Linked DNA regions of Lactiplantibacillus plantarum. The main gene of each other region encodes a partner of the protein of the gene in region 2 in a complex. Links are inferred from orthologs where the notes say so. Each region holds a gene or a part of one and is shown on either strand. Other genes may lie near its edges.

What was found. The genes of interacting proteins can lie anywhere in the genome.
Region 1: the proteins of smc (region 2) and E5260_RS08105 are in contact, whole or in part, in a crystal structure (PDB 3ZGX), measured with the Bacillus subtilis proteins. The link is inferred for Lactiplantibacillus plantarum from one-to-one orthologs.

Annotation. Positions count from the first base shown.
Region 1 is NZ_CP039121.1:1,750,503-1,753,464, reverse strand. It holds E5260_RS08105 (segregation and condensation protein A), read left to right. Parts: upstream 1-1,078; coding sequence 1,079-1,846; downstream 1,847-2,962. Other genes in the region: E5260_RS08095 (pseudouridine synthase), read left to right, coding at 2,432-2,962; scpB (SMC-Scp complex subunit ScpB), read left to right, coding at 1,833-2,432; E5260_RS08110 (hypothetical protein), read left to right, coding at 730-1,113; xerD (site-specific tyrosine recombinase XerD), read left to right, coding at 1-691. UniProt on the Bacillus subtilis protein: Participates in chromosomal partition during cell division. May act via the formation of a condensin-like complex containing Smc and ScpB that pull DNA away from mid-cell into both cell halves.
Region 2 is NZ_CP039121.1:1,524,601-1,531,473, reverse strand. What follows is about bases 1,452-5,521. They hold smc (chromosome segregation protein SMC), read right to left. Parts: upstream 5,210-5,521; coding sequence 1,652-5,209; downstream 1,452-1,651. Other genes in these bases: rnc (ribonuclease III), read right to left, coding at 5,240-5,521; ftsY (signal recognition particle-docking protein FtsY), read right to left, coding at 1,452-1,633. In the rest of the region: more of ftsY, read right to left, coding at 95-1,451; more of rnc, read right to left, coding at 5,522-5,935; acpP (acyl carrier protein), read right to left, coding at 6,352-6,597; phosphate acyltransferase PlsX, read right to left, coding at 6,636-6,873. UniProt on the Bacillus subtilis protein: Required for chromosome condensation and partitioning.

The DNA.
Region 1 (2,962 bases), 220 kb from region 2 along the record:
AAATACAATCATTCACAGTGTTTCTAGTTTACGTAAGTTTTTTCAATATTTAGCACAGATGCACGCTATCGATACTGATCCGATGCTAAAAATCGACACGCCTAAGCGGGCGCAGCATTTACCGCAAGTATTGTCACCACGCGAGGTCGAACGGTTGCTAGCGGTGCCTAAGTTGAATACCCCGTTAGGATTACGAGACCGAACTCTGTTAGAAGTGATGTATGCGACCGGTCTGCGAGTCAGCGAGACAATTAATTTAACGATGGATGATCTGCACTTAGACTTGGGATTGATTCAAACAATCGGTAAGGGTGATAAAGAGCGGATCATTCCTATCGGTGATGTTGCCATTGATTTTATTACCCGTTATTTAAAAACGGCTCGGCCCAAACTCGTCTCTGCCAAACGCCGGAATAGCTATTTGTTTATTAATAATCACGGTGGTAAATTAAGTCGGCAAGGGGTTTGGAAAAATCTGAAGGCAGAAGTCAAGGCGGCTGGCATCGAAAAAAACGTGACGCCGCATACGTTGCGCCACTCGTTTGCGACTCACATCTTAGAAAATGGTGCGGACTTGCGTGTCGTTCAGGAGCTTTTAGGGCATGCCGATATTTCGACGACTCAAATTTATACGCATATTTCGAAAAAACGCCTAGCTGAGGTTTATAATAAATATCATCCGCGGGCATAGATGCGGTGCGGAATCAAGCAGTCAAGGGAGGCAATACCGTGCTCGTTAAATATCGGAAGGATTATGAAAAGGTAGCAATGGGGCTACTGTCATTTATTCCAGATTTTAAGGACCTAATTCATCTACAAACTGAGATGCAGTGGTATCAGTCAACGGAAGACCATCAACTATTACTATGGCGGCAAGGTGACGGCGATTTCTGTGGTATTATCGGCATTGAAGTCGGCAGTGACTTTATTCTACTGCATCACGATTCATTATCACCCGAGGAACGGACGGCGGCCAACCAGTATCAAATGTTGGATGAGTTGGCCGCGTTGTATCCCAAACAACGGGTCATGGGAACTTTAGAAATGGCGCCAATCATTGGCGCGTGGGAGCGTAATCGTGACAAACAACCAACAACAACCAATCACCATTAAGATTTCGGAGTTTGAGGGGCCACTCGACTTGCTGTTGCACCTCATTCGCCAAAACAAGATGGATATTTATGACATTCCAATTGCGGCAATTACGCAGCAATATTTGGATTACTTACACTCTATGCGAGCGCTAAAATTAGATATTGCTGGTGATTATTTGGTTATGGCTGCGACTTTGATGACGATCAAGAGCCGTTTCTTATTGCCACAGCCTGAACCAGATGAGATGGACGAAGATAATGAGGACGATGATCCTCGTGACTCACTTGTAGCTGAACTGTTGGCTTACAAGGTTTATCAGGAAGCCGCTGGTGAATTGCGAGAAAAAGAACAGGCGCGCCATCAACATTTTACGCGTGAAGCGATGTTAGTACCAGCTGATCTGAGTGCGCCCAAGCTGACTGCGGGGATTACATTAGATGATCTGCAAGCGGCTTTTCGGCAATTAGTGGCTAAACGGCGGCGGGTACGGCCACTAACGAAAACGGTTGTGGCTGAAACCATCAACATTGATGAGCGGATGACACAAATTACGACGCAATTGCAACATCAACCACAAGGACTGGATTTTGCCGACCTATTTACGGTTAGTGCCAGCGATGAAATGTTAGTGACAACCTTTATGGCTGTGTTAGAATTAACCAAGCAGGATCAAGTGGCGCTGCAGCAAGCTGAGCCACTGAGTCCGATTCATTTATATTTACGACAGGATGAACAGCATGACGAACATTGAACAAATTGAAGGACTATTATTTGTGGCTGGCGATGAGGGCATCACGGTCGCCGAAATCGAGCACGCCACGGGGTTTGCTAAGCCGGCGATTACAACGATGCTCACACAACTGGCCACGAAGTATCAAGCCGACCCAGACAGTGCCTTAATGATCTTATCAACGGCGAATACTTACCGGTTAGCAACTAAGGCCGCGGTGGCGCCGGTGTTAAAGCGCTACTTTGAAGCACCACTCACCACGAGTTTGTCGCAAGCATCGTTGGAAGTGTTAGCAATCATTGCGTATCGGCAACCCTTGACGCGGATTGAAATTGATGAGATTCGTGGCGTACACAGTGGGTCAACGATTCAAAAGCTGGTTTTGCGACAACTAGTTACCGAGACGGGGCGTTTAAGTGAGCCAGGACGACCAATTTTATACGGAACGACGGAACTGTTCTTAGATTATTTTGGACTAAAGTCTTTGGATGACTTACCAGCGATTGACTTAGCTGCTTTAAGTGACGCTGAGCATCCGGCACCAGAGACAGACCTCTTTTTAAATGCATTTCAGGATAAATTACAAGCAGAACGTGAGGATGAATAATGGCAGAACGATTACAAAAGGTAATGGCGGAAGCGGGCATCGCTTCGCGGCGTAAATCAGAAGTGTTGATCACGTCTGGTCACGTTAAGGTGAATGGGAAGACGGTCACCACGCTCGGTGTAAAGGTTGAGCCTAGTGACCATGTCGAGGTTGATGGCGTGCCATTGAATGCAGAAAAACTCGTGTATTATTTATTTTATAAGCCGCGGGGGGTCGTTACAACTGTTCATGATGAGAAGGGCCGTAAAACGGTATTAGACTTCTTTGAAGACGTACCGGAACGAATCTATCCGGTGGGACGTTTGGATTACGATACTTCAGGTTTGTTGATCATGACAAATGATGGGGCTCTCGCTAATCGGCTAACTCATCCGAAGTACGAAGTCAAAAAAACTTATTTGGCCAAAGTTGAAGGGGTACCAACCAATGCTGATCTCAAGCAATTGCGCTTGGGTGTTGAAATCGATGGCCGTAAGACAGCTCCAGCGAAGTCGAACTTGTTAGATAGTGATCACAAGAAGAATAATGCG
Region 2 (6,873 bases):
CTATTTGTGGTAAAAATAAATGGTAATCGTCCTCGTGCTGAGAACAATTACCATTCGTTAACTGGCTTTCAATTTAAGACCATCATCAACTGATTTAACCCGTGATAATATCTTTAAATAACCCGTAGACAAAGTCATTGGCATTGAATGGTCGTAAATCAGTCACCTTTTCACCTAAACCAACGTACTTTACAGCAAGATGCAATTCATTACGAATAGCTAAGACGATCCCACCACGTGCCGTACCATCAAGTTTAGTTAACACAATCCCACTGACATCCGTCGACTGTTTAAACAATTTGGCTTGGTTCAGCGCGTTTTGCCCAGTCGTGGCATCCAGCACCAGTAAGACCTCATGTGGTGCATCAGGGATTTCACGGGTGATGACCCGCTTGATCTTTTCCAATTCATTCATCAAGTTGACTTTGTTTTGAAGCCGACCAGCAGTGTCCACAAAGAGCACGTCATAATCTTCGGCCTTAGCCTTCTTAACCGCGTCAAAGCAAACGGCCGCTGGATCACTTTTTTCGGCCTTAGCGACCACGTCAACCCCGTCTCGTTGCCCCCAGACTTGCAACTGCTGGATTGCACCAGCTCTAAACGTATCACAAGCCGCCAACAAGACCTTCTTGCCTTGCTGCTTGTACATGTTCGCCATCTTACCGATTGTAGTGGTCTTACCAGCACCATTGACCCCGACAAATAAAATAACGGTTGGACCACTCTTAGCCATGTGAATCGAGTTATCCTCGCCTTCACCAGCTTCACCGTACATATCAACGAGCTTTTCGACGATGACGCTTGAGATTTCTTTCTTGCTCTTCGCGTTCTTTAATTTAACTTCGTCACGTAGCTCGTCACTAATTCGCATCGCGGTCTCATAACCCACATCAGATTCAATCAGCGTATCTTCCAAATCATCGAAGAACGCTTCGTCGACATGGCGGAAATTAGCCAAGAAGGCATTGATACGATCACCAAACGTTTTCCGCGACTTTTTCAGTCCTTCATCATAACGTTCTGCCTCAGTTGGCTCCGGCTCAGCCGATTCCGAATCAGCCGCCGCATTAACAGTCGGTGCGGCGGATTCAGTCGCAGTCGTCGCTGATGACTTGACTGCTGGCGCCGTACTGGCTACTGATTCTGACATAGCGTTGCCTTCAACTACCGCATCAGACTTAGTCGCTAACGCCACGTCGCTCGCGGCCGCTTGACTAACTTGTGCCGCACTCGCACTTAATGCAGCTAGTGACTGGGCAACCATTGCACTGGCTGTGAGTGGCGCTTCCGACACCGTCGCCGATTGCAGTGATGCTTGTGAACCAGACTGTGCACTCACTGCCGCCGTGCTATCGGCCGGGGCTTCACTAGTAGCTGCCGATTTTACTGTCGCTGGTTCGTCCGCAGTGCTTGTCGCTTCGCTTACGGCTGTACTGGACACCGGTGTCGCAGTTGATTCAGTTGTTGCGCCCTCCGAGCGAGCTGGCTGTTGTGACGAAGGGGCCCGGTCGTCACTGACCGGTGCGTTAGCTTGACTTGTCGTTGCTGGCGCTTCACTGGCAGCTGACGTTGTTTGAGCGTCATCTGATTCTGGTAAACTAAACGCTTTTTTTAACCGACTAAATAGTCCCATCTTCAACACTTCCTTTAATTATTTTTGTTCATCTTTTAAATCTGCCAAGGAGACTGAGACCATCTTGGAGACACCTGACTCTTCCATGGTTACCCCATAAAGTACGTCAGCGTGCATCATTGTTCCTTTTCGATGAGTAATGATCACAAACTGCGTTCCCGTTTGAAAATCATTCAAATACTGACTGAACCGATCCACGTTGGCATCGTCTAACGCAGCTTCGGCTTCATCTAAGATACTGAATGGCACGGGGCGCACTGCTAAAATGGCAAATAATAACGTAATAGCCGTTAACGCCCGTTCCCCACCAGAAAGTAAGCTTAATCGCTGAAATTTTTTGCCCGGTGGCTGGGCCATGATATCAACCCCACTGGTCAATAAATGTTCTGGGTCGGTCAAGATCAATTCAGCCTTACCGCCGCCAAACATCTGTTCAAAAATCGTACTAAATTCGCTAGCGACTTGATCAAATGCCGTTTTAAAGCGGGTGGCAACGGTCGTATCCAAATCAGCCATTGTTTGCAGTAAGTGTTCCTTGGCTTCAGTTAAATCGGAAGCTTGGTTATTGAGAAAGTCAAAGCGTTCCTTGACCCGCTCGAATTCGTCAATCGCGCCGAGGTTTACCGTTCCAATCTCATCCAAGCCCCGTTTAAGCAGTTTCAACTGTTCTGTAATCGCAGGTAACGCTAAGTCACTGACGTCAGCTTGTGCTGCGGCAACTGTCAACTGGTACTTTTCAGCCAGATCAGCCGTGGCGTGGTCGACTTCGCCAGTCAATTTTGTTTGGCTTAATTCCAAGCGACGGTAATCATCCGTTGCGGCCGCTGCGAGTTGTTGCAACCGAACTTGCTGGGTCGATAATTCTTCAACCTGATCATTAAGCGTTGCTAGCTGTTGTTCACACGTTTTCCGTTGTTCTTCAACCGCAGCCTGTTTAGCCTTAGCTGTTTTCAAGACCGTATCGCGTTCTGCGACCGACATTTGCTGGCTCGCTAACGTTGTTTTAATTGCTGTTAAATCCGCTTGAATTTGCTTTTTCGTCTCTTCATTTTGCGCCAAGGTCGCCTGACATTGTTCTAATTGTCGTTGCGTTTGTTTCACGTGTTCCTGCAACGTAATCAGTTGTTCACGCTGGGCTTGTAATTTCGTCGTTTGAGTCTGTTGATAACTTTCGTAATCCGTTTGCTGTTGTTGGACTGTTTTCATTTGGTCCTGATAGTCTTTAAGCTTAGCCGCATTAGCCGCTTGCGCTTGTTGATTACGAGCCACTAAGTCTTCATAGCTATCATCAGCTTGCGTCTGTTGCTGCTCATAAGTTAAAGCCTTAACTTGACGACTTAGCTGCGTTTGCTCGCTCTGTGCCGCCTGTAACTGGGCCTGTGTCTGACTAAGGCGATCCTTAAGTTCACTTAGTTGTTGGCGGGTCGTTTCAACCTGAACCGTCAAGTCTTGGTTAGCTTTTTTAAGGTCTGCTAGCCCTTGTTCATAGGTTACTAATTCAGACTGCATCTGGGCAACATTAGCTGCAATTTTTTCCGCGGATTGTTGCTGTTGGAGTAGCCCATTATCATCATGGCGAGTCGCACCACCGGTGATGGCCCCACTGGCCGCAATCGTTTCACCATCAATGGTTACCAATTTGCACCGAAAACGTCTGCTCCGTGAAATTGCCATCGCGTGGTCTAGCGTGTCCACAATCGCCGTTGTTCCTAACAAGTAACGTTTGATTGCCGTCAATCGTGATTCACAATCGACCAACTCGCTAGCCACGCCCAACACACCAGGTTGTTGTGATAAATCGCGCTCAGTGTTAACGGGAAGTTGACGAGCTGTGATCCGCTCGATAGGCAAAAAGGTTGCCCGACCGGCGTGATTTTGTTTTAAGAAATTAACAACAGTTTTAGCCGTCTGTTGTGTGTCACAAACAATATTTTGCAACTGTCCGCCCAGCGCAACTTCGACCGCCTTAGTATACTGATCAGGAACGGTCAGGAGTTCTGAAACGGCCCCGGCAACGCCACTAAACTGTTGGCGATGTTGTAAGACCATTCGAACGCCCGCATAAAAGTTCGTATAGCGTTCCTGAACAGCTTGCAACGCCTCTAGCCGTGACTTTTCACGCTGCATCAAGCCAGCCGCGTCTAACCAACGTTGCTGTTGCTCGTCGATCCGCTCTGCATTCGTTTTTACTTGGGCTTGTTGGGCTGTTAGCGTGGCCTGCTGCTGATTAACTTGATTTTCTAAATCACGTTGCTCACGATTGTGCACGTCTACGGTCGTCTGCACCCGTTTCAAGTTAGCCTGAGCCTGTGCTAGCCGTTCTGCTAACGCTGTGCTCTGACTGCCAGACTGTTGATGTTGCTTAACGAGGTTCTTCGCTTCGTTATTCAGTTCAGCCTGAACTTGTTTTTCATCAATATAAGCATTGCGTAATTTTTCCAGCTCATCAGCCAACTGCTGACGGCCGGCCGCACTCGTTGCCGTCGTTAACTCGGCAACTTGCGCTTTGACTGCCTTAACTTGGGCTTGCTGCTCAGATAATGTTTGTTCTAATTGGGTTTGTTGCTCGGTTTGCGTCGCAATCTGTTGCTCAGTTGCGGTCAAACTGGCCGTCAGCCGTTCCTGCTCAGACTGTTGGTTTTGCCGCCGTTCAGCGTCAACCCCTTGTTGTCCTTGCGTGTTTTCGATGGTCTTAATCAGCTCAAGATTTTGTGCTACCAGCTCATCTTTTTGCTTTAATTGAGCTGTCTGCTGGGTTTTTAAATTAGCTAGCTTGGTTGCACCAGCATCAACTTGTTGCTGATACTTAGCCACTAACGCCTTGGCACTAGCTAACTTTTCATTGACACCTTGTAGTTGATCACGAGCAATCGTCAACTTCTTAACGAGCCGCGAACGGTCCAAATAATCAAATTTTTGTTTTTGATCTTGATAATCCCGGGCAAGACTCGCCTGTTCTTCCAACGGCCCCTTTTGCTGATTCAATTCAGCAATGATATCGTTCACGCGGTCTAAATAATCCGTCGTTTCCGCTAATTTATTCTCCGTCGTGAACTTATCCTTTTTGTACTTTAAGACCCCAGCGACATCTTCGATAATGCTGCGGCGCTCTTCTGGTTTCGCATTAAAGACCGCCTCAACACGACCTTGAGAAATCACTGAAAATGAGTCTTTTCCCAGACCAGTATCAATCATCAAATTCGTAATATCTTTCAACCGGCAACTCTGATTATTAATTAAATAATCGCTGTCACCGTTACGAAAGAGTTTCCGCGTAATACTAACTTCTGCGTAATCCAAAGGTAAAAAGTGGTCACTGTTATCAAACGTGATCGTGACTTTAGCCATATTCAACGGTTTTCGATTAGCCGAGCCGGCAAAAATGACGTCGGTCATCTTAGTGCCGCGTAAACTTTTGACGGCCTGTTCTCCGAGGACCCAGCGAATAGCTTCAATAATGTTACTCTTACCACTACCGTTTGGGCCGACAATCCCCGTCATTCCGGCTTGAAAATCAATTTTGGTTTTATCAGCAAATGATTTAAATCCGCTGATTTCTAATGATTTAAGTTGCATTCGACACAAACTTCCTGTAATTATTAATGGTTACTTTTGCTGTAATTGTGAATAAGCTTGCCGAGCAGCGCTCTGTTCGGCTTCCTTCTTGGAATGCCCCCAGCCCTCACCGATTTTTTGACCATCGGCAAGTACGGCAATCTCATAAGACCGCTCATTGGCTGGACCATCTTGTTCAATTAATTGATAGTCGATTGCGACATCGCCATCCCGTTGCAAGTATTCTTGCAAGGTCGTCTTATAATCAAAAACGCCATCAAAACGACCCTCATCCAGCTTAGGAAAAATTACTTGATGAACGAACTTCAAAACAGGTTCCCGTCCTTGATCCAGGTACAGTGCCCCGACAAATGATTCAAAAATATCACATAAAAGTGAATCTCGTTCCCAAGCATGCGCTTTTTGTTCGCCCTTGCCTAACCGGATGTACTGAGGAAAGTCACATTCACGGGCAAAGCTTGCAAAACTTTCTTCACAAACCATGGCGGCCCGTAAACGAGTCAACTTACCTTGGGGCATGTCTTTATAACGTTTGTATAAATATTCGGACACCACTAACTCCAAGACGGCATCCCCCAAAAATTCGACCCGTTCGTAATACTTCAACTGTTGGTCCTGATGTTCATTGACATACGAGGCTTGTGTAAACGCCTCCGCCAATAAATCGGGATCGTTAAACACAATGCCAAACCGTTCCTTCAACATTGCAGCTAATTCTGTAATCATTTGAAACTTCCTTTCGTTATCATTCTATCGACTAACCCCATTGGATCAGCCAGTTATCACAATCTGTTACTGGTGGTGCCTAACTTAGCATGAATCATTATTTAAGGTGGTCATTCATCTGCCGTTCGAGTGCTTCCGACATGTATTCAGTGCTACTCTTACACGCAATGTTCAGTTTCACCCAGCCGTGGCAATCGACCGTGGATGATCAGAAGCCAACAATATAGAAACACAAGTTAAAAGTCCGCTTAAGTAAGGATTCATCTGATAATCAGTCAGTCAACAGGTCACACATTGCATATCATAACATTATACTATGATTTAGTGGTCAATAACAATGATATCGGTACTTTCGTAGTCAGACAAGCAAAAACAGGTAACCATGTTGGCTACCTGTTTTTGCTTGGTCAATTAACTTATTTTGCTTGGTGCGCTGCCACGTAATCGACGACTTCGCCGACCGTTGACAATTTTTCGGCATCTTCGTCTGAGATTTCGCTACCAAAGGTGTCTTCTAATTCCAGTACAAACTCAACAAAATCGATGGAATCAGCATCCAAATCGGTTTGCAAGTTCATTTCGTTGGTAATCGTTGCTTTATCAACTTCGAACCGATCAGCAATGATATCCGCAATTTTATCGAAAATTTCTTCTTTCGTCATGTAAAGATCCCTCACTAACTTGAATTCACTAAAGTATTCTAATCGTTTTCAGCAGGAATGTCTACACTTGCTTGCTGATTAGCTTGTTGATTAGCAAAATATTCCGCAACTCCTGGGACGATATCCGTACTGACCATCTGGCGAATTTGGCGGATAGTATTCACGATTGTTGGCGCTTTGCTGGAACCGTGCGTCTTAACGACCGGCGCCTTCAATCCTAGTAAGACCGCGCCACCGTACTGAGAATAGTCCATTTGAGACCGGATTTCATTAAAC